DNA from 3 places in the Fictibacillus marinisediminis genome. Region 2 is predicted to be linked to each of the others. Evidence: riboswitches for the same ligand, from Rfam matches in the RefSeq annotation. Region 2 holds a riboswitch; each other region holds the start of a gene.
What was found. A riboswitch is a leader RNA that binds a small molecule or an ion and turns the genes downstream of it on or off. The one in region 2 is predicted to bind cyclic di-GMP.
Positions count from the first base shown of each region.

Region 1: another riboswitch for cyclic di-GMP. It lies ahead of LCY76_RS23575 (hypothetical protein); the one in region 2 lies ahead of LCY76_RS20670 (hypothetical protein).
Region 3: another riboswitch for cyclic di-GMP. It lies ahead of LCY76_RS17030 (anti-repressor SinI family protein); the one in region 2 lies ahead of LCY76_RS20670 (hypothetical protein).

Region 1 covers NZ_JAIWJX010000004.1:155,185-165,874, reverse strand. Annotated here, with positions in the region: gene LCY76_RS23585 (hypothetical protein) at 1-897, opposite strand, end outside; gene LCY76_RS23580 (hypothetical protein) at 1,615-2,184, opposite strand; gene LCY76_RS23575 (hypothetical protein) at 2,185-2,973, opposite strand; cyclic di-GMP riboswitch class I at 2,946-3,030, opposite strand; gene LCY76_RS23570 (hypothetical protein) at 3,281-4,234, opposite strand; gene LCY76_RS23565 (ArdC-like ssDNA-binding domain-containing protein) at 4,258-5,151, opposite strand; gene radC (RadC family protein) at 5,742-6,386, opposite strand; gene LCY76_RS23555 (DUF6018 family natural product bioysynthesis protein) at 6,481-6,759, opposite strand; gene LCY76_RS23550 (hypothetical protein) at 7,237-7,404, opposite strand; gene LCY76_RS23545 (hypothetical protein) at 7,517-7,759, opposite strand; gene LCY76_RS23540 (hypothetical protein) at 7,738-8,274, opposite strand; gene LCY76_RS23535 (hypothetical protein) at 8,567-8,899, opposite strand; gene LCY76_RS23530 (hypothetical protein) at 9,176-10,690, opposite strand, start outside.
Region 2 covers NZ_JAIWJX010000002.1:3,937,865-3,948,554, forward strand. Annotated here, with positions in the region: gene LCY76_RS20630 (HAD family hydrolase) at 1-20, opposite strand, end outside; gene LCY76_RS20635 (nucleoside/nucleotide kinase family protein) at 10-711, opposite strand; gene LCY76_RS20640 (hypothetical protein) at 708-872, opposite strand; gene LCY76_RS20645 (helix-turn-helix domain-containing protein) at 1,328-2,062, opposite strand; gene LCY76_RS20650 (HAMP domain-containing sensor histidine kinase) at 2,276-3,694, opposite strand; gene LCY76_RS20655 (response regulator transcription factor) at 3,684-4,373, opposite strand; gene LCY76_RS20660 (hypothetical protein) at 4,459-5,562, opposite strand; gene LCY76_RS20665 (M23 family metallopeptidase) at 5,877-6,704, opposite strand; gene LCY76_RS20670 (hypothetical protein) at 7,009-7,794, opposite strand; cyclic di-GMP riboswitch class I at 7,821-7,909, opposite strand; gene LCY76_RS20675 (glycoside hydrolase family 2 protein) at 8,269-10,029, opposite strand; gene LCY76_RS20680 (hypothetical protein) at 10,051-10,470, opposite strand; gene LCY76_RS20685 (carbohydrate ABC transporter permease) at 10,482-10,690, opposite strand, start outside.
Region 3 covers NZ_JAIWJX010000002.1:3,198,382-3,209,071, reverse strand. Annotated here, with positions in the region: gene LCY76_RS17100 (sulfite oxidase-like oxidoreductase) at 1-83, shown strand, start outside; gene LCY76_RS17095 (aspartyl-phosphate phosphatase Spo0E family protein) at 224-397, shown strand; gene LCY76_RS17090 (serine hydrolase domain-containing protein) at 424-1,761, opposite strand; gene LCY76_RS17085 (hypothetical protein) at 1,962-2,111, shown strand; gene LCY76_RS17080 (hypothetical protein) at 2,202-2,354, shown strand; gene LCY76_RS17075 (CapA family protein) at 2,430-3,596, opposite strand; gene tapA (amyloid fiber anchoring/assembly protein TapA) at 3,890-4,723, shown strand; gene sipW (signal peptidase I SipW) at 4,704-5,279, shown strand; gene LCY76_RS17060 (CalY family protein) at 5,368-5,964, shown strand; gene LCY76_RS17055 (LPXTG cell wall anchor domain-containing protein) at 6,064-6,768, shown strand; gene LCY76_RS17050 (class D sortase) at 6,772-7,413, shown strand; gene LCY76_RS24055 (helix-turn-helix domain-containing protein) at 7,416-7,748, shown strand; gene LCY76_RS17040 (hypothetical protein) at 7,745-7,984, shown strand; gene LCY76_RS17035 (helix-turn-helix domain-containing protein) at 8,015-8,344, opposite strand; gene LCY76_RS17030 (anti-repressor SinI family protein) at 8,426-8,581, opposite strand; cyclic di-GMP riboswitch class I at 8,608-8,692, opposite strand; gene kynU (kynureninase) at 8,908-10,173, shown strand; gene kynB (arylformamidase) at 10,173-10,690, shown strand, end outside.

The DNA of each region.
Region 1 (10,690 bases), on a different contig from region 2:
TTTAATTACGCCATCCCTTAAGGAAAGGTTATCTACGTATTTCAAATTTTCTACTACTTCTTGTTTGAAGGCCAGCATAATTGAGACTCGATCCCGCTTCTTGTAACGAAGTCCATTTCTATCCAAGTAGCGGGATAGGTCGTCACTATAGGCGGCCATTAACTGATCCACACCTAAAACATCTGGCTGCTCTACACACTTCTCTTTAAAGCTAAATTGATAAGCTTTCACCCATACCTGGTGCTTCCTCATGGAAAGGCCGATGGAGTGAACGTTAAAAATCGGTTTTAAAATTTCAAAAATAGCTCTAATCTCTTTAGACGTTCGGTTGAGCTCCTTTTTTAAAGTAGATAAATTTTGGACCTGGAAGGAACTTTCTAAAGCTGATTTCCCTCTTTTTTGTCCTAATTTTACGCGTAGCTGATTAAATAACTTTAAAGTAAATTTTATTGCACGTGGGTTTTTAGTTCTCACAAACTCCGCTAATATATTGGTTTCAAACAACGCGAAAGGAACCCTGAAATAGTTAGGTCTGGCTTTACGATCGTCATTATATAATTCCTGTTTAGTAAACCTTTCATAGTTGAGAATCTCTACACAATATTCATTATTAATGACGATCTCTTTTATGATTTTGTGTTGAATCAAGAATTGATATCCATAGTAAAAGGAAGAGGCTGGTATGGAGAGTTTCTTAGCCCATTGGTTAGGAATAAAGTTCCTTACGATTCCAGTACTTTCGGAATCACATACTAAAGCAAGGATATTTGCCCAAGCTGAAGCAGGGAATTGATAGGCCTCATCCAATTCCAATAGAAATTTTCTATAAAAATGTGGGAACACAAAACCAGACACTTTTAGATCCGATCTAGGTATTTTAATTGATTGCGTTCTCATAAGAAAATACACTCCATCAATGATAAATTAGCGATGATTTTTGTAGAATAATGTTGAAAATCCACTGCTTTTTTGCCTTTAATATCATTGAAATGTGGAGCTGCATTGTTTATAATAGGGATTATAAACAATACAAATTTAGGCAATAAGAAAGCAGCCTTTTAAAAAGTGGCATTTTTAAAAGGGTGGATTTTATAAAGTTGTCCGTTGAAAGTTGTAAGTTTAAACAGTGTGTTTTACATCCTCTAGTGAGGAAAGCTGGTCGTTGGCGCGATCAGCTATTTTTTTACTATTTATGTAAAATTAGAATACAAAAAAACGTCCACTTTTTGTATGCACGTCGAATTAAATGCGTTTAAGGATAGACTCCTCCCTAAAAATGGGTATAGTTCTCCCAGACACATTTCATCGACAAATTTACTATATCATATTATGAGTAAATTTGGTAAACAAATTTTACAAGTCAATAGTTGCCAAAAACATTAAAATATTTTATACTGAGTTTAACTAAATAAAGCGTTTAACGCTTTTCATCGACAGGGAAATCCTCTCACATAAGTGGGAGGATTTTTCGTTTATACCCATCCTCTAGGTTTAGGCTCAGCACTGAGTTTGACACGTCTTTTTCTCAATGAATTGGTTGGTATCAGCAGGTTTCTTAGAATTATCAATAACTAGTTTTAGCATAATGTATATCCCCTTTCTCGTGTAAAATGTTTAAACTGATCCTAAAACAGCAGGAGCAATCAAGGAAAGTAAAGTTACGATAATGGATCCTACATATAATCGTTTGCTCCAGCGGAAGTATTCTGGCTGCCCGAACATTTTGTAGAAGAGACGTATGACAAGTCCAATGATAACCATAGCTATAGCAAGGTAAATGCCAACGCTGGTTAGTAAACCGATAAAATCATTGGTGAGTGTTGTAAAATTATTTAAGTCTCTCGTTAATACAAAGATTGGAACGAGACGGAACCCTATTATGGCAATTAAGGACGAAATCATGGAAGTTGACGACCATTTTAGCCATACTGGATGTTTAAATGGAATGGCAACCGCGTAACTTAAAATCGAAAGGACAAAAACAACGGTGATAAGCTTAATTCCAACGTTATAAATCTTTGGAGTGAGCTGACCGGCATCCTGCTGCATATTTCCTAAAACCTTGGTTGTGTCGTCTTTTTGCTCCAGTTGAGTATTGAACTTATTTACATTAAATGAATCTGCCAGGACGGGTTGGGGACCTAAAATCAGAAGCAAGAAAATCAATGAAAGCAGTTTTTTCATTTAATTTCCCCAAGCCTCCGAAAAACGGTGTCTTACTTCCATTTCCATTAGCTCTTGAGCTAATTTCCCTTGCAGGACTGGGCAGTAGAATGAAACAGAAAAGTATTTATTATGCGTGTCGAGAGAATTTTTGAGATCATTGTTTTCCATAAAATCACTTAAACTTGCAACCCAATGAGAATAAACAGTTTGATTAAATTTTTGATCTGTGCCCCATTTTCGAAGCTTAGTGCTGCCCACCTTAATTTTGAATATAACTTGAATCATTCTGTAGTTCCGATATACGAATTGTAATCCTGTAATATTTTGAGAGAGGACCATTAACTTTCTTAATGGACGATCCAAAAAGCTAACCCAGTTCTTTTGCATTTTAGAGGGAATATTAATTCCTATCTCAACTTCTAAATCCTCGTGTTCTATTTCACCTTCATCATTTACGTCTGCACTAATAGTAAAGGCTTCAAAACGATCGGTGAACTTTTGTAACCATTGGTAGTACGCATATTCCATATGTTCTTCTAAAGTTTCAAAATATGTATTGCTCATTTGCATGTGTTGAATTCCTTTAAAGCTTATAAAAGGAGATTCACCGGATATATACTCAAATTTAAACTTTTTGATGGCTGTGCCATCCTTTCTAATTTCTTTTTTAAGTTGTTCAAAGCTTTTATCCAAATTCCCCATGCGTACCCCATCTTTCTTTATAAAAATAAATACAAAAAGATACCGTTTGAAAACAGTATCCACGACAGACTTCTGGTTTCGGTAACCGGCTAGCTTTTCCATCATGGATGAAGCCCCTTGGCTTTGCGTCCTTGGATTTCCCCAAGTTTGCCTTTTCGGTTCAAAATCACAATATTTAACTATACAGTTACATTATACCAAAAATAATAATAAAGTCGCAGTCCTTTTCTACTAAATTATTCGAATTTTGTCATTTTTTATCATAAAAAGCAATAAAGTGTAAATAAACAATAGTAATTTAATATCCTTAAGCACCTCCTTATAAAAGCGGTGAAATATTATCCACCCTCTAGATTCAACCAATATGATGTAAATCTAGAGGAAGGACAAAATCAATTTGTCCCGCAGTTGACTAACCAATCATTTGCATAGAATTAGCTGCTGCTTCCTCTACTCTCACTATTTTTACAACGGAAACTAAATTACCTTTTCGATTAACGTGAACGAGCAGCAGGTCTCCATTAGATAAAAACCTGGCTCTTTTCCCTACTTTCAGCCATTTTCTTTTTGACAAATCTCTGAAATGGATAAAGCGTTCTTGAATGCCGATTACACGGCCATACCAGACTTGAGTACCCTCTAAATTTTGAGCAATCTGAGCTGTTGAACGATGCTGATGACAAACAGGAAGATCAATATCTAGTAAGCTTGTGTCTTCTTCTGAATTGATATTAAGGATATAATCGCTGGGATTCAGCTGCTTAAGCTGCATAGATCCTTCTTCCGCAAAAGAATGTTCCGGAATACATTCAGTAATTACAGGTGGAACATCTTCATCCAATACTACTGGAGAAGGGATAGCGGGCGTAAAATACTCAGGAAATTGCCCTTTTAAATCATCCATGCTTTTATATTTTCCTTCAACCTCATATAGCTGATATTGAGTTTGAATGATAGCTTCCAAATCATCACCGCATTCAGCTAATCCAGTAAGCCGATTACGAAGGATTTCTCCTTTGTCCATTTCAGTCTTCTCTAACTCCTTTTCAAGCTCTGCGAGTAAGTCTTTTTGTGGTGAACCCGCAATTAAGGAAGTCACAGCACTAGAACTTTGAAAATTCGTTTGAGGTTCTTGGAACGTTGTGTTTGTTTTTTCAGAAACCTCACAATTCTCCTCAATCCACTTAGAAAAATCAGCCTTACCAAACTCGTCATATGTAGCTTGATAGAGAAGCCCATCGTCAGGCTGCTCTTCAGCTGTATATTGTGTATTTAAATGGATCAGACCTTTATCAAAGGAATACCAATCAATTATGATATACAAGACCATAAAGATGGATCCTAAGACCATCAGCAATATGTTCACTTTTTATCCCCCTATAAAGTTAATTAAACCGCCATTAGCAGTTCGTTATCTTTACTCCCGTCTCGTTCCCGAAACCGCTCAATGATTGTTTTTGTGATATCGAAGATTTGAGACCCATAGTTCAATAGCGCGTCTCCGTCTCCTTGGCTCCAACCCTTTACATATTCAAAGCTGTAAGAGCTGGTGTCCAATCCGAAGAATGAACAAACAATGAAGGCTGTTCCTTCTGCTACAACCTCCCGTTCTTTAGAAGTGCTCATGTTTCCTAATCGATGCACCTGCGAATGGACATATTCGTGAACTAAAGTTTTGGCTCGTTGATTTATCGAAACTTTGTCACTCACAACGATTTCATGAGTGCCTGGCATATAATAACCGTTCGCAGATCCCGTATTACCATAAGAAATTGGACAATCTGCTACTTCATGCACCATTTCAATAATTTCACGAGCCTCGCTACAATCTCCGACCAATTCAATCTTTATCTGATCAATCGGTAACGATTCACCTTCGGTTTGACTAAAATCGAACACCGGTATTGGACAAAAACCAACCAATTTGATTTCTTCATCAGACTCCAAGACATCTTCTTTTGGATCTTTGTTCTTATTTGATCCAAAGATTGGTTTGAAAATGCGGATGGCTTTCTCACCTTTTACTACATTCCTTCCAAGTTCTTGCCATCGCGAATAAGATGCCAAAAAGGAAGCATGAGGAAGCTGTGCTTTTGCAACAAGCATGTTTTTAAATGAATAGCTTGGCATAAGTGCTTTCATTTCCAGAATAGCCTTGAAATGTTCTGGAGAATAAGAAAAGTTCTTCACGCCATCTTCTAATGTCTGCTGTAGCTGCTTCAATTTTTCTTCAATGGTTGGGCAGCTTTTCTTCCAGTTCCTCTTAGGCATACTTTTATCCATTTTAAACCCTCCAATAATCATTGTATTTATATAAAAAACGAGTATAAGGGAGCGAAAGCACCGATTATACTAGTTTTGGAAAACGCCTATTCGTTTGTTGAATAGCTGCCAGAAACGCAAAAAGGCCTCTGAGCTGATTTTTACACACTTGTAGTGTAAACGTCAGTCCCAGAGACCGTAGATTGATTATTAACCTGCTATTTCAAATAGAATAGCAAAACAAAAAGGTAAACAGTAAAGAGGTATACGTATAGTATAAAATCATTGTATAAATTTGTAAAGATGGATTTAAAGAAAGTGAATATCTTTGAATAAAGAAGAGATATAAGCCGCTTTGTCGCCACTATTTAATCATTGTTTTTCATCTGATTATACCTAAATCAGTTATTATTTTTTATAATAAGCTCGGCTAAATATCCGCCAATAACCATCATCACTTTGCCTTTGCCACTTTTAATGTTATAATTCTTCAAACGAACCACTGCCCAGGGTACAGAGCCTGGGCTATTTTTATTTAATCAAATGTTGTTCAATGATGGAGTTCAACTAAATCGTAAGTTAAAAAGTAAGTTGATTAAATCATTTTCTCCTTAAATATATCCCTTTTCTTTTAGACTGATATACTTTCCATCTCCGATGATAATATGGTCCAACAAATCAATCCCAATAACAGAACTGACTTCTTTTAAACGCTTTGTTACATCAATATCCTCTCTAGAAGGTTGTGGATTACCTGAAGGATGATTATGAGCAACAATAACTGAAGCTGCATTGGAATTGATGCCTTCTTTAAATACTTCTCTTGGATGTACAACGCTGGAGTTAAGCGTACCAACAAAGATTATACGTTTCCGAATGATTTCATTTCTCGTATTTAAATAAAGTGCGAGAAATCGCTCCTGTTTTTCATAACGTAATTCCTCCATAATGCAATCCGCAGCATCTTCTGGACTTTTAATAGCAATTCTCTTCTCTGGTAAAGACTTGCTTAATTTTTGGAACAAACCAAAAGCTGCTTTCAGCTTGATACAATTTGATTTTGATAAGCCAGGAACATTTGATAATTCTGTCTCACTTAATTCAACTAATCTACGGATTCCTAAAGCAGAAAGAAAACCTGTTGTTTCCGCAGGAGTTTTCGGCCCTAAAATGTTTGATAGCAGTGCCTGAAGATCTATCTGATCTGCACCGTAAACAGCAAGTGATTCTTTAGCTACAAGATATTGACTTTTCATTTGAACTCTCCTCATCTCTAAAATAAAAAAAGCCATTACTTCGGGGTTATCCCAAAATAATGGCTCACTCTCTAATCAGTTGTGAATGATAAAATTAAGCTCCTAATTCAAATAAATCATTAAAAAAGCTTCTGAGCTTCATGGTTAGAGTTACAGGTATATAAGCATCTGCTCCGAAGCGATATAGCTCTTCACCTTTAAATCTCCATACCAATGTAGTATCAAGCTCTTTCTCTAATGATTTAACGAAAGTATAAGCTTCCCTAAACGCTCTAACATAGTCTGAGGTTCTACAATCAAATTGATAAACCTTCCCCGTTTTGATATCACGAGCATCTACAAACTTTCTTCGATTGATCATTTTCTTAAACATGAAATCTCCCCTTAAAAGTAATTTTGCAGAAAACGCAAAAAAGCAACCTCTCAGAGTGTTTTTAAATACACACGTAAAACGTGTGTATAAAAATCAATCCAAAAGATTGCTATAGATTCTACGTAACCAGCTCTCAACAAAGTGAGGCAAAATAATAAAGATTTAATGGAAAAAACTATATGATAAATATACCATTATTGGTATTTTGTTTCAACAATTTGTTTTTAAAACTGACCATTACCAAACCTTCCAGAATTAAGATTAAAATTTAAACAAAAAAAGAAGGCTATGCGAAAATAGCCTTCTTTTTTAGATAAATGTTTGGTGTATTAATTATATCGGTATAGACTTTAAGGCGTTTTAGTTTCATTTTGAGTTTTACGGCTCATCATTCAAATCCATGAGTTTGTATTCTTCCTGCCAAATATTCACTAACACAACCAGGAAAATGGTCAAAAAAACTGATAAAACTTATTCTCATAACAATAGGTAGCTCCATAGTTGTTCATTAAATGTTGGCCGTTCAATCTCTCCTTTTAGACATAATAAAAAGCGGCAGGTTTCCCTACCGCGGTTAAATTTAATAATCATAAATTGTTGTCGTTCTTTTTCTGTAAGCTTTTCTGGCTCTTTACCATATTTCATGCAGTATTCCGCTAATGCTCTGACTTTCAAGCGCGGCTTTTTAAGATCTGTTAGAAGTGTATAAACGCAGTTTGGAAAACATTTCTCAAATTTATGAATTTGATCATACAAATCAATCATAAGAGTAAAATTGTTTTCTATCCTCTTCAGATAGATCATTTGGGGCAATACCATGTTTCCTACAGTATGTTAATAACTTTTTTACTTTAAGTCTGGGTTCTCCAGGTTTACTTGGCCAGCCATAAACGCCGTCTGGGAAGCCACTTTCAAAATCTTTACGAGTCATATTGTCACTCACCTTTTTTACAGTGTACCCTTTCTTAGACGGTAATATTAAATCTTGGATTTTCGCCATAACTTAGCACCTCCTGGAAAATGTTTTCTTATCAATCTAAGGGCACCTCTTTCATCGAAAATTACTTTTCTCCCGAAAGGAATCCCACCTAAATCAGAGTAAAATTGTAATACTGAATTCTTCGCTATAAGTTCTACATATCCTTCTAAGCCTTGGTCTAAACTGTACTGGCAGGCAAAAGCAACCAAACACTTTCCTACGTTCTCATAACGTTGAGCGTTGTTAAAACCCTTTGGGCCAAGAAAGCGTTTATTTTGTGGAGCGGCTTCAATGTTTTCAAGATGAACGCAATTGAAGTCTGGATCATGCAGTGCGCGCATTGCAATTAATCCTTGAGCCACTTCTGGTTCTGTTTCTGTTATAAGGGCGAATACTCTAAAACCATCTTTAAGTGGGGTTAACCAATTAAAAGCCCAGCCGCCGCGTTTATTATATTTATTAGCTCTTATTTCTTCTTTGGTGACTTCTCGAAAATATACATCTACTCTTCTTTTGGTGACAGCATCAATTATCATATTTTCGTTTCACTTTCTTTATCATGTCCTTATTATAACATTTTTTTGAAGGTAAATCTTCTTACCACGACCAACTCTGTATCCTTTCGTGGATTTCTGTATCTCGGTCAATAATGATCCAGGCGCGAAAAAGGAGTTTTTTGAGCTGGAGGCATTAGTGTTTACCACCAGATACTACATTGTAAGCAATCGCATTACAGATATCCATTACAAATTATCCAAATTAATAAAAAATAAGTGGGCTGATAGCAGACTTAAATAATTTAAAAAAACCAGGCCACGAGTGTCTGATTTATTTAAAAATGCTTATGATCCTTTCATCAAATAATGATCCTTTTTCTATTACTCTTTCTAATTGTTCAAGGGATAAAGGGAATTGGGTAGTTAACGGTTCAACTTCTAAAGATTTAAAATCTTTTTCGGAGAATTTTGAACGTGGAACATAATTAATTTCTGATTTAATTACTTTTCGCTTTTCATGATGTAATCTTCCATCTGTTGTTTGTTTCACTATATATCTAACTTCCATTACTTCTCTTTCTGTAAAGTATTGGAATGTTCGTTTGTAGAAATATTCTACTTTATTTCGAGTCAATTTTATCATCTTCTCCCTAGTCGCTAACATCTCAAGCTTCCTTTCAAACCGTGTATTTTATAATAAAATAACTCAGTTCGAGAGGTCTAATCTTCTTTTTTGTTATTTTCTCAAAAAATAGTTTGAAATAGTGACTATTTCCCCAAAGGAAATATTATTCATTTTACAATTATACCTAAATTTAAGGGAATGTTCTGTTATTTTTTAAAGGTAAAATAATACAATAAATGACACATAATTTAATTTTAGTAAAAATTATACTTATTGAATGCTAATTTTAAGACCTTCCCTAAAAAGGGAAGGTCTTTAATAATTTGTTGTAACAGATATAGATTTATTTAAAAAGCTCTTCAGTAGTCCCTTTTTATGGTGATTCAGCTCACCTGGTAATATACGTTCAATCAAAGGATTTAAATAACTTTCAATAGACTTACGAATAGATCTTTGTTCAAAAAGTGTATTTCCTTTGTATTGAGCTTCAAAGCAATCATCAGAATCAAAAGTTGGAAAGCTGCACACTTCACCATAGTATTCCTGGATGGCCTCATTTCTTTCGATATTTCGAGTAAAGTGATTCCCAACTACAGTAGTAATGTCATTTTTTATGATCTGATGAAATATTGGATTTTCGTATATTTCTTCTACTCTACATAAATCCGGATCCACCACAAAGAATAAATGGTCGGCCATTTTAACAAGTTCCTGTATCACGTGAGACTGCCATTTGCTACCTACATCGAGGATTTGAATAGGCGTGGATCGCAACAAGTAAAATAACCGAATCATTGCTTCTAAAGGTACCTTGTCTTCAGAATAGGCTTTTTCATAACTGGGATGTTTTACTACCCAGTGATTATTCCCTTCGATCCATCGGCATTCTTTAGTTGTAATCCATTCGTTTTCTTCATCACTATGATGATATGGGCTCTTATAGTTTCTGGCATTATCCATTCCAAGAAACCGGTCATAGGTGTAAGGAGAGATATACGGAGACTCTATATAACTTACTCCTACATTCCGCTGCCCTATTGCCTTTGCGAGTAAGTGTGCGATAAATGATGTGCCGGCCCTAGGATAGGGGCTTCCAATAAGGATTAATTTTTGTGTTACGGGAACACCAATGATTTTCTCAACTTCAGGAGTAATGTTTACTTTAATATCTCGCTTAATGACATTCTTGTTGACGACCTTTTGTATGACTTCTTTCTTAACAATTTTCTGAACGACTACCTTCTTGGGCTTTTCTTTCTTCTCAGGCTTATCATCGGAAAAGTTAATTTCATCCCCGATTTCTGGAGTTACCTCTGCTGAAGACCTGTCCAAAATCTCAGGCTCTTCGTGTTCATGTTGAGGTATTTCATCTTTTAGCCTGGAATTGATCAGCTGCTTATAATCCGAATTCTCAATAGTCAGTCTGGATACATTAGAATAACGCGGCCGATCGTTCAACTGGTCGATCAATTGAACCGTATCTATTCCATTTTCGTTAAAAATATCAAGGACGTTCCGACTAATCAATTCACTTAAGAAGGGGTCTCCCTTTTCTCTTTCACAGAAGAATACGAATCGTATCTCATCATCATACTTCCGTCGAATGAACTCAACGGTCTTTAACCATTCTAGTTCCCTCTCTAGAGATTCAAAATGTTCTGAAGGAAGAAAGCTATCATGGCCAATGACGATATCAGGTTTAAATTCCTCAACCATTTGTGGTAAAAAATTGATATGATAGACCATCGTATCGATAACAGAAAAATCCTGATGGGATTCCAGCTGCTGCTTTACAATCTTATTAAAATCATCTCGACCAATGGCCAGAAG
Region 2 (10,690 bases):
CCGGCAACTTTATTTCCCATGATAAACTTCCCCCATTCCTAAAGAAGGCCATTTAGCCACGATTGGACTTGTCCAATCCGAATTATCAATAACTACATCTGCAATTAGATCTGGACGATATATTTGTAAATATGTTCTCTGTGCCGGAAAGTATTTTGTGTGGTATTTATTTAATACTTCCTCTCCTTGTGTCGGAACATCACGAATTGCCGCACGCTGTAGAGCAGTATCTTCATCGATATTCAAAAAGATAGAGAAATCAATAAACGGATATGTTTCAGGCCGAAACAGAAATACGCCTTCAAGTAAAACAATAGAATTTGGAAAGATACTGTATTCCTTTTGTAATGACATACTGTCAGAAAGTATATCAAGGTGATTTAAGGTGATTTGAAGCTGGCCTTGATCTTTTATGGGATTAAGCACTTTAGTTACAAGTTCATCAAAATTAATACTGAGGTTATAGTATTGATCCGCTTCTGGCAGATCAGGCACATATCGCTTAGATTTTGGATTGTGAAAATCATCTACATGAACGATTTGGACGGACTCATTTAACGTTTGTAAGTGCTTGTGAAGTTCATATGTTAATTGAGTTTTGCCAGACGTATCAATACCGGTAATACCCACAATCAAAGGAGTATCAGCGGAACGCTGCTTAATGATAAGGGAGCATAAGTTATTTATAAGCCTATCCTGAGATAACGTCATAGTTCTCCCACCGGTTCCTTGGATTCTGTAATGGATTGGATTAACCGGGAAGATAAAAGCCTATATAGATCTTTACCATAAGCAGCATTATCTTTTTGCACGAAAGGTGTTGGTTCTACTCTCAAAACTGATAAGTTTTTAAATACTTGGCCGGCAATCATAGCAGCCCCCTCTGAATCAGCCGTTATTCTTTCTTTTGATGACTTGGACCAGATAAGGTTTTGATCAACAAAAATGTCTGGCGCTTTTCCGTAATATCCCAACGCTTGTACGATTAGACCTGAATCTTCTAATAATGCCGAGGCATCGAGCAGGGAGTTGATTTTGACTACCCTTGCGTCATGAACGCTGCCTGCCCATAGATTACAATAGAGCTCTTTTGAGCCGTGTCTTAATCCAGAATCACGGAAAACGATGGTTAATCATGGTAAATAAAGTTGAAGCCTTTAGTGATAAAGGTTGTTTCTCTTTATATAAAAGGCACTTGTTATAAAGTCTAATTGCTTCTTTGGAATTTCCTTTTTTGGTTTCGATATATCCTAAATTTTGATAAATTATCCCTTTTAAAAAATCATCATTAAATGATATTGCCACTGCCTCAGCTAATTTAAAATGTTTAATTGAATTCATTCCAATTTTCAAATCGTTGATATACAATACCTAGCAGAATTCTACAATCGGCACATCTTCTAAAATCATAGATTTCTTCAAAAATGGCTAGTGCTAATTTTATATAGTCCAGACATACTGGATTTTTCCATAAACGATTGGTGCTTAATCCCAGCAAGTAATAGAGGTAACCTTTTTCTAGTAAAGTAAAGTTGTATTTTTCAATGAGTTCTTCACTTTTTTTAAATGAGTGGTACGATTTGTCATGCTGATTTAAGTAGTATTCAAGTAAACCTTTTGCAATAAAATAATAGAAAGTTTTTTCACCTTGAATACCATCATCCAAATAAGAGACATCTTTTAATAGTGGAATTGTCTTTTCTGTATCTTGAAAGGCTAATAAAAGATAAATACTTTTAAAAACCTTTAATAGAATTTCATCCTCTGTATTTTCTTTGGGACGAGTAGACAGTTCTTGATAAAGCTGTTCTGCCTCAAGCTTATTTTTTTGGATCAGTTGATAAAACAAATTTTGAAAATCTGTAAGTCTATTTGTGGACGTCAAGTCATATAGGTCAACTTTAAGACGCTTAGCTAGACATAAACCAATATCACTAGACGGTTCAGCTACACCGTTCTCAATTTTACTTAAATAAGAAATAGAACAAATGCCTTCTGCGAGTTCTTGTTGTGATAAATTACGTGTTTTTCTGAAATACTTAATCTTTTCTCCTAGTTTCATAACAGCACCCCATACTTAACTCCTCATTTACATTACCACAAAAAATGTTTATTTTACCATATTTTTCTTTAGTAATTACCTCAGTAAAGCCCGTGCCATTTACAATGTAAAATAGATAGAAGAACCCTGCCGGCGAGATGCTGGCAGGGTTCTTTGTATATTGAAAGGTACTATTTTTTAGAATTTAAAGCGAATCGACAAATTCCAACCAATTTAAGAGTCTGCTCCTCCGCTATTCCAAACAATCGAAAACGTACTTCCATTCGGACTGCTTTCCTTCAAAACCAGATTCCCGCCAAGCGCTTTCGCAAGCATCCTGCTGAAGGGAAGGCCAAGACCAAGGCCGCGTACCTTCAGCTTTTTCTTTTCGCCGCGGAAAAAACGTTCGAAAATGTAGGGCTGCTCGTTTGCAGGGACGCCTGAGCCGGTGTCCGCTACATCAATTCTTCTTTCGGAAACACTCACTGTGATGCTGCCTTTTCCGTTCATGGCCTGGGCCGCATTATTGAGCAGGTTGATAAGAATCTGCTGCAGGCGGAGGGGATCGGTTTCTTTATGGATGTGTTCGTCTGGTACAGTGACGGAGCACTGTATATCAGATTGCTGGGTAACGCTCCACTCCCGAATGATAATAGGAATAAGTTCGTTCAGATTGCAGGTTTCCGGATGAATCGTAAAAGCACCTGCAGATAGGGAGTTGAAGTCGAGCAGATCCGCAATCATGGTCTGGAGCCGGCCGATTTCTTTTAAAGTGATGTCGAGAAATTCCTGCCGTTCCTCACCTGTTACAATTCCGTCCCTCACTGCCTGGATCAGGCCGCTGATTGAAGTGACAGGTGTTTTCAAATCATGTGTCACGCCGGCCAACAGCTCTGCCCGCAGCTTCTCAAGCTGGGTCAGACGCTGGGTCATTTCTTCAAACGATGTGACCAAATCATAGATTTCCTGTTCTTTTACGTCTCTGTTCAGCTTTACGTCATACTGTCCGTCTTTAATGCCGCTCGCTGCCATCGCAACCTCCTGGATCGGTTTTACGATTTTTTTAGAAAGAAAGTAAATGACAAGCCAGCCGAGAAGCCCGAGCCCGACAAGCAAAATGATGAGAAGGCGATATTCCTGATTCACTTTCGCAAGCTCCGCTTCATCCTGAATGACGACAACCCATCCTTTTTGGACATTTTCTTTAATCGGCGCCTTTACTGCATAGAGTGTTTTGCCATTGGCATCCAGCGTTTGAACAGATTTTGAATTTGAAATAATATGAGCCGGCAATTTCAACTGAAAAGGCCCTCGACGGTTATCCTCTCTTGGACCGCGGCCGCCGCCCCGCCCGATTTCATTTCCTTTTAGATCTGTAATGATCAGAAGGGGAGGGCGCTCCATATCAAGCACGTGTGATCTGTTGTCAAAACGCCTGTCAAATGCGTTAAATTCGTTGCCGCCGGATGACTGCGAAATCTGATCAGCCGTCTCCTCCGCCAGATATTCCAAGAGATTCAAGCGGTTTTCAATTGTCGTATGCCGTATCCACCAAAAGGAGCCGATGCCAAGAAGAAGAAGGCCGATGCAGAGGGAAATAAAGTAGCGGGTCGTCCAATAGGTTAAGAGACTCGTTCGTTTTTTATTTTTCATAAACACTGAACTGATACCCCAATCCTCTGAAAGTCCGGATCTCCCCATATCCTTGAGACCAGCCTGAAAGGGCCTGCCTTATCCGCTTTACAGCAAGATCAACTGCCCTGTCACTGCCCTCATAATCCATACCCCACACCTGGTCAAGCAGTTCGTCTCTTGTGAATGTGCGGTTCGGCCTTTCTGCAAGGAAGAGAAGAAGGGACATATCCTTTGGCGTCAAAAAAACAGATTCCCCGTCAACCTTCACAAGGCGGGATTCTGTATGAATGCTTAAGTTTCCGAATTGTCTCCGGTCATCAGACTCCAGCACTTTCGAAGACCGGCGCAAAACGGCATTGATTCTCGCAATGACTTCCTCGCCGACAAAGGGCTTGGAAATGTAGTCATCAGCACCCTGATTCAATCCCTTTAATTTATAGTCAATATCACCGAGAGCGGTCAGCATAATGACCGGGCAGGCGCTGCTTTTCCGGATCTCCTCCAGAACACCCCAGCCATCAAGCTCAGGGAGCATCACATCAAGAAGAACAAGATCGGGCGTGTGCTCTTTGAATTTGGCTGCAGCCTCAAGACCGTCAAATGCGTGCTGCACCCCGTAGCCCTCATGCTTCAAATAAACCGTCAGGACTCTGGAAATGGTTTCCTCATCTTCAGCAACTAAAATGGTTTTATTCATGGCGGCCTCCTATCCCCTTCACTATACAAGAAAAATCCCTGGCGAGAAATACCAGGGATCTTTGCTCATTAAACGCCTGTCGCTGCTAAAGTGTGTTGCTGCTGAGATCTGCTGAATCTGTTCCGTTTTGGTCTTGATCAGGGCCCTCAGCCGCACCGCCATCTCTATCATGACCAGGTCCGCCATGTCCATGTCCTCTGCCGAAACCGCCATCCCCAAATCCAGGTCCGTGGCCAAATCCGCCCATGCCGAATCCATCGTCTCCAAGCACGTCTTTCAATTTATCCGGATTTTTGTCTTTGATTTCATCTAGTAAATCTCTGGTTGTTTTGTTTGTTGTTGAGATGTTCAGTTCCTTCGCGAGCTTTTCTACTTTTTGATCCATCACTTCAGATGCGATTTGTCCGATTGATTTGCCGTCAATTGTGATGTTCATTTTTTTTGCTTCAGCTTTTACTTTCGCTGACTGAACTTCCCTAGCAGCCTGGCGGATATCTTTACCTGTCACGGAGATGCCAAGCTTTTTCGCATCCTTCTTCACTTGTGCTGTGAACACATCCTGCTGCAGGGTCTGTATATCTTTACCGGAAGTGGCAACGCCAAGTTCTTTCGCCTTCTTGGTCAGTGCTGCTTTTTGAACATCCTGTCTCAATGTCTGCTCATCCTTGCCGGATGTTGCAACTCCAAGAGATTTGGCTTCTTTCTTCAGTTCAGCTAAGTGAATGTCATTCATCAAAGTTTGAGCTGTTTTGCCTTTTATAGAAACACCCAGTTTTTCCGCCTCAGTTTGAAGCTTTTTCAGCTGAACCTCTTCAGCAAGCTTGTCGATTGTTTTTCCGGAAGTACTGATGCCAAGTTTCTTCGCTTCTTGTTTCAGAGTAAGATCTCTGATTTCTTTCATTAAGGTTTCTGCATCTTTACCGGAAGTGGAAATACCGAGTGATTTTGCTTTAGCCAAAAGCTCGTCTGTATTTCCGCTAAAGAAGCCCCCAGGACCGCCATGTCCGCCGAATCCCCCATGTCCTCCAGGACCATGCTTCATGCCGCCAAAATCAGACTTGGCTGCTGTGCTGCTTTGCGCTGTTTTTGCTGTAGTGTTATTGGCAGCGAAAGCAGTGGATGCTGCATAACCTCCAACTAAAACAGTACCGGCAATTGTAAACGATAAAACTGACTTATTCATTTTCATTTTCATTCCTCCTAAGTATGTGGTAAGGATCTTGCTTGCTGAACCTTATACCCATACTTTACTGGGCGAATGTGTCAGGGAAATGTCAGGTGGAGGGAAGTTAGAAAAAAATGTTTTTTAAGGATTTCGGTCAAAAACGCTTGCAGTGATTGGGTTGGACATCTTTCTTTTGTGTCAGTTTCGCGTCAATGATCCACCATTTAAAAAGGTTCTATCGATAGAGACAGAACCTATTGAACCCCTTTTATAAAATACCTAATTAACAGCTCCTTACAAAAAAAGCCTGTCTCATCAAAGAGATAGGCTATTGATTCTTATTTATACCAAACTTTGTAGTAGACCCTGGTGGTATCAGAGTTCTTTAAAAGAAGTCGGTATTGAGTATATGGAGATAATGCCGTGCTGCTGTTTTCTTGTGTGAATGTGATTGTTTGTGCCCCGGTTTTAGGAGCATCAGCTTGTCCAACACTTGTCCAGACTCCATTTATGGTTTTTTGCAGATATACTTTGTATTTCCCGACCGTTGTACTTGTGGAATCTACTTTTACAATAATATCATTGTCGCCATTATATGAGATTGGATAGATGGTATCCGTTCCTACATTATACAAGAAATTGCCCGTTCTATATTTCCCTTCCCAAGCAGGGATAAAGTTCATCGGGTTCATCGCATATGTTTTTGCAGATGTCCAGTAGGGTTGATGAACTTCAAAATGCAAATGCTGTCCGGACGAAGTCCCCGTGTTCCCCATTGACCCTATCACTTGACCCTGGTAGACAGCAGCACCAACACCTACATTTCTAGTATTTAAATGAGCGTAAACCGTTTCGTATGGCACGCTGTTAATCGTATGTTTAATAAAAATTACATTTCCATAGGAACTAGATAGGTAGGATCTGCTGACCGTTCCTGGAGCTGATGCAACGACTTTAACATATCCGCTTTTAGCCATATCTACACCATAGTGATACTCACCGTTTCTAAGTCCGAAATTAGAAGTAAACGTTCCTTCTGCCGGCTTAATAAATGTGTTATCCCCTGCCGCGGCCTGAGCCTCAATACCTATAAAGAATACCGAAAATAAAAAAGCAAAAACCGTTGATAGAATAAAACTCTTTCTCTTTATGCAAATACTTCTCAAGCTGTAATCCCCCAAATATTAGACTTAATTACATAATATAGAATTCTATACTAATATAGTAATTCTTTTTCCTCATACAAAAAAGGTAAAAAAGACCCAAAAATAAAATTAAAATAAGAGGATTAAAACTTTATGGCTATTATTTAGATAAGGAAATAGTTGGTTCTAAATAAAGAAAATGACGTATGCTAATTCATACGTCATTTCTTATGTCATTTATTAAGAAAGCACCCAAAACAGGTGCTTTCCTTATGAATACACTTCAGTGCGGAACATAAAAACACAAGAACCTGCCTGTCCTTGCTCAATCATTATCATGGTCGCCATCACCATGATCCTCATCGTTATTGTCTTGATCATCTTTATCGCTTAGAAGCTCTTTTTCAATTTTAATTTCTTTTCCGTCCAAGAATTCAATTTCAGCTTCTAAATTATATGAATGATCCTCCAGTCCAAATTTTGCTGTAATGATTGCGATCATTTCATCTTCTGACAAGTCAGGCTTTGTTTCCAGTTCACTTACTAATGAAGTAATCATTTCTTTTGTGGTGGTTTTGTAGTTAGCTTTAATAATGGTATGATTTTTTTTGTATTTGTATTTCAGATTCATTTTTTTATCTGAAGTTTCTAGTTTTATATCAATATTTCGGACCTTTTGAGAATATTCAACCCCATCTTTACTAACCTCGGCCCCATCATTGATATGATCTTCGTCGGTATCGGGATTGTTTGGTTCTGTTCCTAACTCTATTTCAGATATGTTGCTTAATTGGTCGTTATCTGAGTCTTCTAAGCCATCAGTTAGTTTATCTTTATCTGAATCTGATGAAACAGGGTTTAAGTTAAGCTGATACTCTACTAGGTTGGTTAGCCCATCTTTATCTTTATCTTCCTTAACGATATTCTTTCCTGAAAGTTTATATTTTTTTTCCCAGGTGTCAGCTATTCCATTTTTATTTTTGTCTACAACATGTGTTTTTTTCTTGTTCCCCTTCCCTTTATGGGATTCTGCATTCACTGTAGTAAACCCTTGGGAAAATAGCAATGTGGCTGTTAGTCCAATACCCCATACAATCTTCTTGTTTTTCATAAAAATTTTCTCCTTTTCTTCATATCTTCGGTGGCTGGCTGGCTTAGTAATTTTAATCACCTTAGCCCCTATAGCTTTGCGAGGCTATGTTTCCATAGCGTAGCCCTTTCGTTGTATATTCTTCAAAAGGAAGAATTAGCAACTTTTACTAAACTAAATGTTATTCAGTCCATAGAAACAGGCACAAAGACTTGTCCATTCCCATTAAGATGCTCGTATTTCTATACGCTCCTCTCGTGAAAAATTGAATATATTACTTTTATCGATAAAATAATTATTATATTTAGCCATTTTTATTATTAATCTGAGATTTTTTGGATCAACTAGTAACATAACCATACGAATAAAAAAAGCACCTATTCCTAATCGAATAAGTGCTTTCCTTATGACTAACCTAAACATGAGTGATATTCCGAACCCCGTTCCGATCCTACGAGGAGCCCGCTAAGAAGACAATTCCCAACAGTCATTTAATCATTGGTTATCATTAATTTGTTTAATTTTAGATAGATTCACTTTAGGTTTTCTGCTTTCGGTTAACAATCCGTTAACTTCTTGCTGAACATCGGTAATTTGGGTATAACAAAAGCCACTAATGTAATCAAGGCTCATGATCGCTTTCGTAATGGATTCATAACGATCTAAGAATTCCTGCTCGTCTTTTACCTGGTTGCCATATCCCCAGCCTTCTTCTGAGTTAAAGGCAATTCCTCCGTATTCACTTATAATAATCGGCTGGCCTTTATACTCATATCCTTGTGCCATGGCATGTTTAAAATTATTAAAGGCAATCTCATTCTTGATGAGTTTATCTTTTTCCTTATAGCGGTTTAGGAATTCGTCACCATATTCCACATAGTCATGAAGGGTAATGATATCCGAAACCGTATGCTCCCAACCGTCATTTACGATGACAGGCCTCATGCTATCCATAGATTTCGTCAGATGGTAGATTCCTTCCGTAAATTTTTGCTGCTGTTCGTTCGTGTAAATATTCTTTACTCCCCAAGATTCATTGAACGGTGTCCACGTGATAATACTTGGGTGATTATAGTGCTGTTGGACAACGGTCATCCATTCCTCCGTGAAATTTTGGATCGCCTCATCCGAAAATTGATAGGTTGCGGCCATTTCAGACCAAACTAAAAGGCCTTTCTTATCCGCCCAATATAGAAAACGCTGATCTTCAACTTTCATATGTTTCCTTACCCCGTTAAAGCCCATTTCGAATGTCTTCTCGATATCTAAAATGATCGCTTCTTCTGAAGGCGGTGTAAGATGGGAATCTTCCCAATATCCTTGATCTAACAGCAGTTTTTGATAAATGGGTACATTATTCAATAAAATATTGCCATTCTTTATCGATACTTTTCGCATACCGAAATAGGACTGAACGCGATCGAGCTCTTTTTCCCCATGGTAAAGGGTGAATTCCACATCATATAAATGAGGATGCTGCGGACTCCATTGCATGACTTTCCATTCATGGATTTCACTAGCCAGATTTACTTTCATCCTTGCATTTTCACGGTCAGCCCTCAAGCTAAATTCCTTCACAGGCTGGCCATTAAATGTAATCGATGTTCTTAACGAAAGCTCCTTTTGATCTTGTTGAACATTCGCCAATTTATAGTCGAACTCTACGGAATCCGTATCCAAATCTGGAGTGATTTTAACCGATTGTATACTCGTTTGATTTAAAAACTCCAGCCATACGGTTTGCCATATACCGGTGGATTGTACATACCAGCAGCCAAAGTTCTTATCAATCCATCGTTGCTTCCCTCTTGGTTGATGTTCGTTGTGGCTATCTTCTATTTTGACTACTACGTTATTTTCTTTTCCTGCATTTATATAGTTGGTAATATCAAAGGAAAATGCCGTATATCCCCCTTTATGCTGGCCGGCAAATATACCATTCACCCATAGTTTGGTCACATAATCGGCTGCCTGGAAGTGCAGAATGGTTTTTTTATGGGAATACTCCTCAGGCACAGTTACTATCTTTTGATACCAAATATAGGGGCAAAAGCTTTCCTCATGTATTCCGCTGGCCTTCGTTTCATACGTAAAGGGAACGATAATTTTTTGATTTAATGTAGTTTGTTTGTACCACTGCTCTTCTTCACCGACATTCGTCTGATCGAACTGAAAATCCCATTCTCCATTAAGATTCAACCATTCTTTTCTCTCAAATTGCGGTCTGGGATACTCCTTGCGAATGTTCACTTCCATGCTCAACAGCTCCTTGATAAATTAGTTGGTTTGCTCTATCTGGCTATGTAACTTCGAAATCGTTTTATTTTTTGCCAAGGCCAATATTCCGCCCGAAAGAAAAAGAACAGTACTCAAGAAATCCATAAAAAAGTAGGATGCAGCACCTAATAAAATAAACCAGAATGAGAGTTTTACTTCGACTTTGTCATCTTTAAAGTTTCTTGCGAGATAAAGATTCAATAACCCTATAACTACAAAAAAGAGGCCGAATGTTACTGCGAAGCTATATAAACTGCCAAACAAGGATTCCATCGCTTTCATTTGCGCAAATTGTGTTTCTTGAATACCGTTACTTTGTGATTTGATATATGATCCATAGACAAAGATGGTTAGCAGACCAGAAAGCATTTGCCATACCGATCCAATGATGATCAGTTTTCTTTCCAGTTTTCTATTCAAAGCATTTCCCCCTATCCTTTTACTCCAGATGATAAAGACATCGATTGTAAGAAATAACGCTGAGTAAACAAATACAAAATAAAGGTTGGGACAATCGCAATAATAGCGGCAGCCATCGCATGTCCGATATCTGTGACATACATTCCTTGCAGAAGCTGCAAGCCTGGTGTGATCGGCATTTTATCAATATCATTGAACACGATCGAAGGCCACAAAAAGT
Region 3 (10,690 bases), 740 kb from region 2:
TGGAAACGCCAGGTTTTTGGGAGAAAAATGGCTATCATATGTATGGAGATCCTTGGAAGGAAGAGCGCTTTAGCTGGGACTAAGAAACAATGATCATGTAAGGAAAAAAATCAAAAATATTTATAAAAACCTTAAAAAGTACATGTAAATTTTCCCAGATGGACCGATACTATAGTTAAGGGTAGTTTATACTCTATTCGGTAAGGAAAGGAAAGAAGTGCCCGTGAATTGTAATCTTCAATCCGTCTGCGACCAGATGGAGAAAGTTAAGGAAAAGTTACATCAGTCATGCCGATCGGCAAACAGTTACTCAGACCCTGCCATCGTAAAAATCAGCCAAGAGCTTGATGAACTGATCACTCTTTATCAACGACAATTGAAACCAACCTATAAATAACATAACAAAAGGAAGCAGCTGGTTTGTCAGCTGCTTCTTTCTATTTTTGTATAATGAGTTTGTATTCCGTCCGTGTCCTCGTGGATTACGATGATTTCTTTGTTCTCCTCATTCATTATCACTTTCACTCTTTCAGGTGTGAAGCTGGAGATGAATTCATAATCAGCATCTGTTTTAGATACAAGAAGTAACGGGATTGTATAAGGAACTCCATACCTTTTTGGAATGGTTAGGAGCCATGTCCTTCCATCCTGTTCAAGCGTTAAAGAGACATCATTCGTTTTAGAAGAATACGTTCCTTGTACAGTTGCAGAAATCTCAGTCTCCCTAATTCGTTCTTCGTAAAATACTGGACTTCGTACTTCTTCATGCAGTAATATTTTTGCCAGGTCACGATTGATTTTTGTAACAGGGGTTAAATTAAAATTGCTCATGACGATCACCGTGATCTCTCCATCCAGGCTTTTCAGCATTTCAGCACAATATCCGTTCACATCACCAAAATGACAGGCAGCCGCAGTTTCACCAATATTATCAAAACCCCAGCCATATCCATAATTGCCTTGGCAGGGTGTGAGCATTTTTTTTAGCGACCTTTTATTCAATACCTTTCCGGAAAACAACGCTTCCGTCCACCTAAACAGATCTTCAGTAGTAGAATACATACCATATGCCCCAAGCGGAAAACTCATATCAATATAATCAGGATTCACAAAGTCTTTATTTACCGTATAACCTGCTGCCAAATTTTGAACTATGGTTCTTCCGTCCAATACACCGGTATTCATAAGGCCAAAGGGTTTTAGAAGATTTTCCTGAAGAAAATGGGTATAGGATTGTCCTGAAACCTTTTCTATAATTGCTGTCAGTAAAATGTAATTTGAGTTGCAATAACTGTATTGAGAACCAGGCTCAAATTCAAGAGGTTTGTCTTTGATTCTATGGATCAGTCCAGTAATATCTGCGGGAAGCCTCATCTCTTTTGTCCAATAATTCTGCATGGAGGTAAAATCGGATACTCCAGATGTGTTGGAAAGAAGCTGATGAATGGTCACTTGTTTAGCATAGGTGAGTCCCTCTATAAAAAGTGCTCCGGTATCCTCGAGTTTCATTAAACCTTGCTCCTCAAGCAAAAGGATAGCCGCTGCCGTAAAGTTTTTGGTCAGGGAAGCGATCGGAAAGCGGGTTTGGGGTGAATTTGGTATGTTGAACGTCCGGCTGGCCGAACCATATCCTTCATGAATCAAAATTTCTCCTTTATATGCTGCAAGCACAGAGCCATTAAAATAGCCTAATCGGTCATACGCCGTCATATAATTTTTCAGTCTTGCTTTTAATGTTGTTTTGTTTATAAGTCGGGTCATATCCTATTCCTCCTGTATAAGAACAAAACATTCTGCAAAAAGGGGAGCTTCTCCTTTATTGAACAGAGGCAGCAAACATAGCTTACTTTTTAAAAATAATGTTAGAGGAAGCAGGATTTTTGTCGGAAATATCAAACAATAGTATAGAATAAGCAGTCTTCTTTTTTGAATATACTAGGGAGAAGGAGGCGGATTCCATCATGGACTTTGTGAACGAAGAAAACCAGCAAGGAGATCAACGGGCTATGCAGTCCGAGCATTGCATGGTTTGCAACAATGAGCTTATCAGCTGGGAAGAAAGACAAATAGCCGTTTGCGACCATTGTGTCAGCAAAGCCATTGGCGATTAGCGTTCCTACTCGGAATGCTTTTTCTTTTGGAATCAGATCCTTCATTTCTTCACACACTATATAGGAATTTAAAAGGAGGAACGATACCAGATGGCTAAAAGAAAACATTCCAAAGATGCTGCCGCCAAGAACAATCAAACCCCGACAGAAAGCATGACAGACGTAGAGTTCTCTGACGATAAGTTCGCAGATGATATTCCAAAGCGCGATACAAAAAGCCCGAAATCAAAAGGCGAAGCATAAAAAGGAGACCCTAGCCTGATCTTCCCCCAATTGTATCGGGGTGAAGTTAAGATCAGACCGGGTCTCCTTCTCTTATTAAAATGAAAACTGCAGTTCAGGCACATATTGGTTCATATGTTTTTTTATTTCACGATACTGTTTTTTTTGCGTTTTTACGTCCTGCATCGGATGAACATGCCATGATCGGTCAACCCAGGTTGGGAGAAATGCAGGGTTTTCAAGCTCGATTTTAACGTTATTTCCTCTTTGAATCTTCTTCACCTTGATATCCATCATTCCCCCGATGTTTTTATAAGGGCCTGTCTGTCCGGAAAAGAAGTTGCCAAGAGAATATGCTGCGAATGCCCGCTCTCCGTTCTTTTTCTTTATCCAGGAAACCGGCTGAAGCACGTGAGGATGATGCCCGATGATGATATCCGCACCTGAATCCGCTGCCATATGGACAAGTTCTTTTTGTGCCTCATTTGGCATCCGCTCGTATTCGTTCCCAAAGTGGAGACTGATCACCACAACATCAGAAATTTTTTCTGCCTGATGAAGGTCTGCTTTCATCTTTTTCACATCGATCAGGTTAACAAGATACGGTTTGCCCTTAGGTACAGGGATGCCATTCGTTCCAAAGGTATAGCTCAAAAAAGAGAAGGTGATCTGATTTCGCTTCAGAATACGGATGATCCTTTGATCCTTGGATGATTGAAAAGCACCTGTATACGGCATGCCAATCTCATTCCAATGGTTGATCGCGCTTAAAATGGCTTTCTCTCCTCGATCCAGCGTATGGTTGTTCGCAATCGTGACCAGATCCACACCGTTCTTCTTCAGCGCATCCCCGACTTCCTGAGGTGAATTGAAGGAAGGATAGGAGGATAATCCGATCCTTTCCCCGCCAATCATCGTCTCCTGATTGGCCACCGTAATATCCGGCTTCTCCAAATAGGGTTTTACCTCTTTCAGCATCGGATTAAAGTCATAGGACCCGTCACGTTTTTTTGCTTTATTGTATACCCGGTCATGAATGAGAATATCCCCAACCGCCCCGACCGTTGCCGTGTGGACGGTCTCTTGAGGTTCCTTCTTTTTTGGCGGTTTATCCGTTGTTTTTTTAATGTTGTCCTTATTTTGCCTCTCGCTGCTTGCAGGCTCCGTTTTTCTTTCCTGAGCCGGTTTGTTTTTTAGAACAGGAATAAGGACCAGCAGCAAGATGACAACACAGATACTTGAAATGATGGTTATTTTTTTCATAGTAAGCGTTTCCTCCTCCCTCCATACTAGGCGATTGAGCAGGGATTTCAAGAGCAAAATCACATTCGTTCTATAAAATGAACGAATCGTTCTTTAAAAATAACGAAAGATTAAGAAAACGAGCGATTTAAGAAGATAACTAGGTCATTTGTACGTTAAAAAGAACAAAAATAACCAAATTCACAGGTTTTTTAAATGGTAAATTCGTTCTATACTGAACACGAGTTGTTCGTTAAAAAGAACCGCAAGATTCTCAGAAACGTCTAAGTCCTTAGGAAAAGGAGGGAGACAACATCAGAAGCAAACGGCTGAGGAAATTCAGAAAAAAGAATTGGGTATTTGTTCTAAGTTTACAAGTTGGCATTATTTTTTATTCACTCATGTACTCCCTTTACGGCCTGACCGGAACTACAAATGCCTACTTTAATGATACATCAAATGTTAGCGGAACGATACAGGCCGGGACCTGGGAGACCGAGGATGGAAAGTGGGATAAAAGCTCACTGGAGTTTCTATCTGCCTCTAAAGATTCTTCATGCAGCAACATTAGCGCTGTAATAGTAAATAAGGGTGAAATAATGCAAGGCCCCGTTAAATATGAAGTTTGGTGGGCTGAAAAAGGAAATCCAAAGGGTGGCAGTAAAGTCGACACCGGACAAATGGATGCCCTAACGAAGAACCAAAAAGAAACCCTTACATATTTACCAACGAAAAATGGCGTTTATATGTTTAAAGCGTTCCAGAGACCAGGACATCCTGGTAACGGAGAACTTTGGAGTGATGGCATTACTGTAACTGGATGTAGTGAACAAAATACTGATGAAGATAAAAGTAAAGATGAAAATAAAGATGCCAAAAAAGAAAATGTAGAGAACGAGACAGAAAAGGAACAAAAACCGGCATCTGACGATTCAGGAAAAGACAAAACAGAGGAAAAACCAGCTGAAAAGCCCGCGGAAGTTAAGGATGAAACGAAAGAACCTGACCCAGCAACAGATAGTAACACCAATGAAGCTGAACAGGACAAAGAAAATGTAAATAAAGATGCCGAGCAAAAATCGATAGATCAAAAAGTGGAAGTTCCAGAACCAAAGGAAGGTGATCGTAATGAAGACAATCAAAATTAAAAAATGGCTAAGTAATATTGTTACAACTGTATTATTTGCAACTCTATTGTTTATGGGATTTGTAGTCATCTCGTCAAAAGCATCAGGAGGAACTCCTAACTTTCTGGGATATCAACTAAAAACAGTCTTATCAGGATCCATGGAACCAGGTATCCATACAGGCTCAATCATAGCAGTTAAGCCAGGAGGAGACATGACCCGCTTCAAAAAAGGCGACGTCATCACCTTCAAGGCTTCTGAAGATAAATTGATTACCCACAGAATTTACAAAGTAAAAGGCAGCGGGGCAAACACAAGTTATGTAACAAAGGGCGATAACAATGATGCCCCTGACTTGGAGCCAGTGCTTGCCAACAATGTAGTCGCTCAGTACAAAGGCTTCACCGTTCCTTATGTAGGATACGGGATGGAATTTGCTCAATCCAAAAAAGGAACCACTTTATTGATGATCGTTCCCGGAATTCTTCTTCTCATCTACTCTGTGCTCACCATCTGGAAAGCCATAAGGGAAGTGGAAGTAACAAAGAAAGAAGATACACCGCCAGCAAGCAATTAATGGTTGCAACTCTGCAGAGAAAAATCTTTGCAGGTTCAATATAAAAAACTACATACCCATTGAAATGGGGATAGGGAGGAAAATTAAAATGAGTTTGAAAAAGAAATTAGGTCTAGGGGTAGCTTCAGCAGCATTAGGATTGTCTTTAGTAGGTGGGGGGACTTATGCGTACTTTAGTGACAGCGTAGATACAAATGCAACATTTGCAGCTGGTACTTTAGACTTAAACGCCGCTCCTACTACTATCATTAATGTTGACAAAATTAAACCAGGTGATTGGATGACACGTTCGTTCCAACTTAAGAATGATGGGAATCTAGATATTGCAAAGGTTCTCTTGAAAACTTCTTATACAGTAACTGATGCTAACGGTAATAATGCCGGTGAAGATTTTGGTAAACATATCCGTGTTAATTTCTTAGTAAACGCGGATAAGACTGATGGAGTTATTTTCTACACTACATTGGATCAACTAAAAAATATGACACCAGATGCTATTGAAAACCAAGTATTCATCCCTTGGTTAGATGAAAGAGGCGGAAAACTTGCAGCAGGGACATCCGATACTCTTTACGTTCAATATGAATTTGTAGACAACGGCCAAGACCAAAATAAATTCCAAGGTGATAAACTAGAACTTAAATGGACTTTTGAAGGCAAACAAGGCGCAGGTGTTGAAAGGTAACTTTTTCAATGGGAGGTGGGGATATCCCCACCTTTCTTTTTATAAATACATTCAAGAAGGTTGAACGCATCAATTAATGCCTAGTGCGGGGGAAAAATAATGAGCCATAAATCAACTGCATTTAAGCTAGTTTCTATTTATTGCATTATTTTGCTGACACTCGTTACTTTTTATCCATCAGGCAGCACCGGTGCTTCAAGCGTACCCGCTAAAATCGACCTCGCCGTCTCTCCCACCGAAGAATTCTTCAACGTTAACAATATGAAACCGGGAGACTGGGCCACTCGAACATTAGTTGTGAAAAATAAAGGGGACGCTCCTTTTACGTATAGCTCTAAATCTCATTTTAAAAGCGGTTCGAAAAGATTATTTAACAAGTTTCATATAAAAATCCAAGACAAATCCAAAATACTATTTGATGGACAGCTGAGCCAGTTTCAAAAGCTTGCACCGCGTAAACTGGACTCTCATTCAGAAGAAGAATTGACTGCAACCATCTCATTTCCCTGGGAATCCGGCAATGAATTTCAGGGGCTGAAAACAGAATTTGAACTTGTCTTGTTAACAGGTGATTCTGATACGAGTCCACCAACCGATCAAGATGATACCACAACAGACAACAATACACCGCCGTCAAAACATACTGATCCGCCATCAAACAACCCAGACATATCTACTTTACCGAAAACGGGTGAAACCAGTCCTTATCCAACTATCATTCTAGGATTCTTTATCTTTTCATCCGGTCTTATTTTGCTCCTCATGAAGAACTCCATCATTCCCAATCCTTTTCAAAAGGACTGAGTGATGAAGTGGATCGCATATCTACTTATACTCACAGGCATCATAACGATGTGTTACCCAAAACTAATAAACTACTATTATACGAACAAGGAAAACCACTTACTTCAATCATGGGATCACCCGCCAACCAAACAGGCAGTCAGCAGCTATAAAAAGCTGGGTCCTGTTCTTACTGAAACGAAAAATGAAACCAAACCGGTCAGGAAAGATCCTTTACCGAACAGTATGCTCGGAACTCTTGAGATCAAGCGGATCCATCTCCGCTTGCCGATTGTAGAAGGTGCCAGCCTGTCCAACCTGAAGGTTGCAGCTGGACACGTTTCCGGCACTTCGCCGATTGGTAAAGAAGGAAATGCAGCGATCGCAGCCCACCGAAGCTATACGTACGGCAAGCAATTCAATCGGCTGACAGAAGTGAAAACCGGAGACCTTATCACGATTGAAACCAAAAAAGAAAAGCTGATCTACCGGATGATCGCCAAAAAAATCGTCAAACCAGCAGACCTATCAGTCTTACATAGCAGTAAAAATGAAAATATCATCACGTTAATTACCTGTCACCCGTTCAAACATCCGACACACCGGTATATTGTGAAGGCCAAGTTAATTGAGGAAAGGTTGTTAACCAGCAAAGGAAGTCGGTGATCGTGAGGAAATTAGGAACACAGATTAAGAGGATCCGGATGGAGAAAGGCCTCAGTGTGACAAGGCTTGCTGAGATGGCTGGAATCTCTAAAGGATACTTGAGCAGCATAGAAAATCATAAAAATAACCCGTCCGCACATATGATTAAAAAGCTGGCGAAAGCCCTGGAGGTGCCTGTGGAAAAGGTCATTAATCTAGAAGCAGATATATTGGACCAGGAGTGGATGGAACTCGTCATTCAGGCAAAGGAAATGGGAATTAATCAGGAGGAAATCCGAACGTTTATACGGTATGAAAGCTGGAAACAGCAGACAAAGGATGATGAAGCGAAATGATCCGCCTTGGCAATGGAGTCTATTTATGTGAAGTAGCGGGGAATAAAGTAAAGGTCGTGTACATGGGCCGCAACATCTGTGAAATTTTTATTAATGATGAGCTAAGAGGAAGAGCCCCATTTGATTATGTAAAAAAACAAATTCTGAAGTGGGAGAAGAGAGAACCTCTATCCACTGCCTATATCGGACATTATCAATTTAAAGAACTTGTTCCGATCATCGATATCTCAGTATGAAAAAAACCGGCGCCGCTAAAGGGTGCCGGTTTAGCTTTGATTTTTATTTTTCCATTTGTTGAATTCAAGAAATTCTTTAAACTGGTCTTTGCTGACACCAGACTCCATAGCTTCTTTTACGAGCTCTGCCCATTCATAATCCAGCTCCGCCTCATTGATCTCAGCTTTTTCATTCAGCAATTTTTCAACAGGAATATCCAGGACAGCTGCCAGCTTTTCAAGCAGCTGTACAGAAGGATTTGTTTGTATATTTCGCTCAAGGGAGCTGAGATAGGATTTGGCGATACCTGCTCGTTCTGCTAGTGAGGATAGAGATAGACCTTTTTCTTTGCGATATTTTTTTACAAGTTCACCAATCACGTTAATCCCTCTTTTTTACTACAATTTTTGCTTCTATTATACATTTAGGGACGATAGGCTGTAAATAGACCAAAAGCGACATCACATTGATGTCGCTTTAAATATTCGCTCATTTGATGGTATGTACGTTTTTTGAAGATAGCTACGAACTTCCTCCATGCTTAAACCTTGCTTTTTGGCTTGTAATAGTAAGGCTACCCATTCACGATCAAGCTCTGTTTTTTTTACGGTTTCCATGTTTCCCTCCTGAAATTGGTGGTTTTCCAGGTAATCCAGCCATCATAGTAAGTCACCTTAGACCTGTGATTTTGCGTCCATGCTTTTCAGCGATGTTTGCCCTTTAACTGGAGGGTGGCATTCCCGACAGTCACTTAATTCATACAATTTTAACCAATTACTAGTGCTTAATACACAATTTTATTATAGTATCTTATTCTTTAGGAATCTGTCGTAATTTGGCCGTTACATAATTGTAATATTATTGTAAAGTAAGCGTTTTCATTGATGCTTTCCCTTGAATTGTTTAAGATAAACAGAGAGAGCAAAAAAGGGGCGAATGAGTGATGGAATTAGGGAAATGGAAAGAACTGGACGAAAAAGATTTTCTGAAAAACTTTAAGAACGAATTCTATTTAAAAGAAGGCGTGTTGTATTTGGACGGCAATTCGCTGGGGCTTTTGTCGAAAAGAGCTGAGAAATCACTGTTGGAGTCGCTAAATGATTGGAAGGAATGCGGTATTGACGGCTGGATGGACGGAAAGCATCCATGGTATACACTTAGCGAGGAACTAGGGAAGAAATTGTCGCCACTAATTGGAGCAAACCCGGAGGAAGTCATTATTACTGGATCCACCACTGGAAACCTCCATCAGCTCACATCCACTTTTTTTAAACCTTCAGGATCAAAAACGAAAATTTTAGCCGATGAGCTGACCTTTCCCTCAGATATTTATGCACTGAAAAGCCAGCTGGCTTTAAGAAGCTTGGACCCTGGCCAGCATCTGATCAGAGTGAAAAGCCGTGATGGCAGGATGATTGAGGAAGAAGACATCATCAAGGCCATGACGGATGAAGCAGCTCTTATTGTGCTGCCCTCCGTGCTCTACCGAAGCGGGCAGCTGCTCGATATGAAACGCTTAACGGATGAGGCCCACAAGCGCGGAATATTGATCGGTTTTGATTTATGCCATTCCATTGGGGCAGTGCCTCATCAACTTTCGGAATGGAATGTTGACTTTGCTTTCTGGTGCAACTATAAATATTTGAACGCGGGACCGGGCAGTGTTGCGGGACTCTATATTAATGCGAAACATTTTGGAAAAGAGCCTGGACTAGCAGGCTGGTTCGGTTCCAATAAAGATAAACAGTTTGACATGAATCATGACTTCGTGGCGGCAGATACTGCGGGAGCCTTTCAGATCGGCACTCCGCACGTGTTAAGCACGGCCCCATTAATCGGTTCGCTTGAAATTTTTGAGGAAGCGGGAATGGACCGGCTAAGAGAAAAATCTCTTAATCTGACACGCTATATGATGGAGCTGATTGAGACCGAACTTGCTGGCTTTGGATTTACGATCGGAAATCCGAGGGATGATATACGTCGCGGTGGCCATGTTTGCCTGGAGCATGATGAAGCAGCGAGAATCTGCAAAAGTTTAAAAGAGAACGGCATCGTGCCGGATTTTCGTGCACCGAATGTGATCCGCCTTGCTCCTGTTGCACTTTATACCTCTTTTGAAGATGTACATGAAGCGGTTCAGCGGCTAAAAAAAATCATGGGTGAGAAGCAGTATGAAAAGTTTTCAAACGTAAGAGAGGTGATTGCGTAATGGCTGGAAAACTGATCGATATCTCCATGCCTTTGACCTCGTCCGTTCCGACCTGGCCGGGGGACACCCCGTACTCGTTTGATTTAGCCTGGACGAAAGCAGAATCAGGATCCGTGAATGTCGGTAAAGTGGAAATGAGCACGCACACCGGCACCCATATTGATGCGCCGTATCACTTTGATAGTGAAGGAAAACGGGTACTGGAGCTGGATCTTGAGCTCTATGCCGGCAGAGCAATAGTGGTAGATGTTACGGGCAAAGAGGTCATCGCTCCAGAGGATTTGGCAGATCAACCGCTGGATGGAGCGGAGCGTGTGCTGCTGAAAACAGGCTCTTGGCAGGACAGAACCGTGTTTCCGGAAAAGATCACCTATCTAGATGAAGAGCTGGCTGCTTTTTTATCAGAAAAAGGTGTGAGGCTTATCGGAGTTGATGTGCCGTCTGTAGATGTCCTCGACAGCAAAGCGCTTCCTGCACACCATGCCTTGCTTCAAAACGGCATTAATATCCTGGAAGG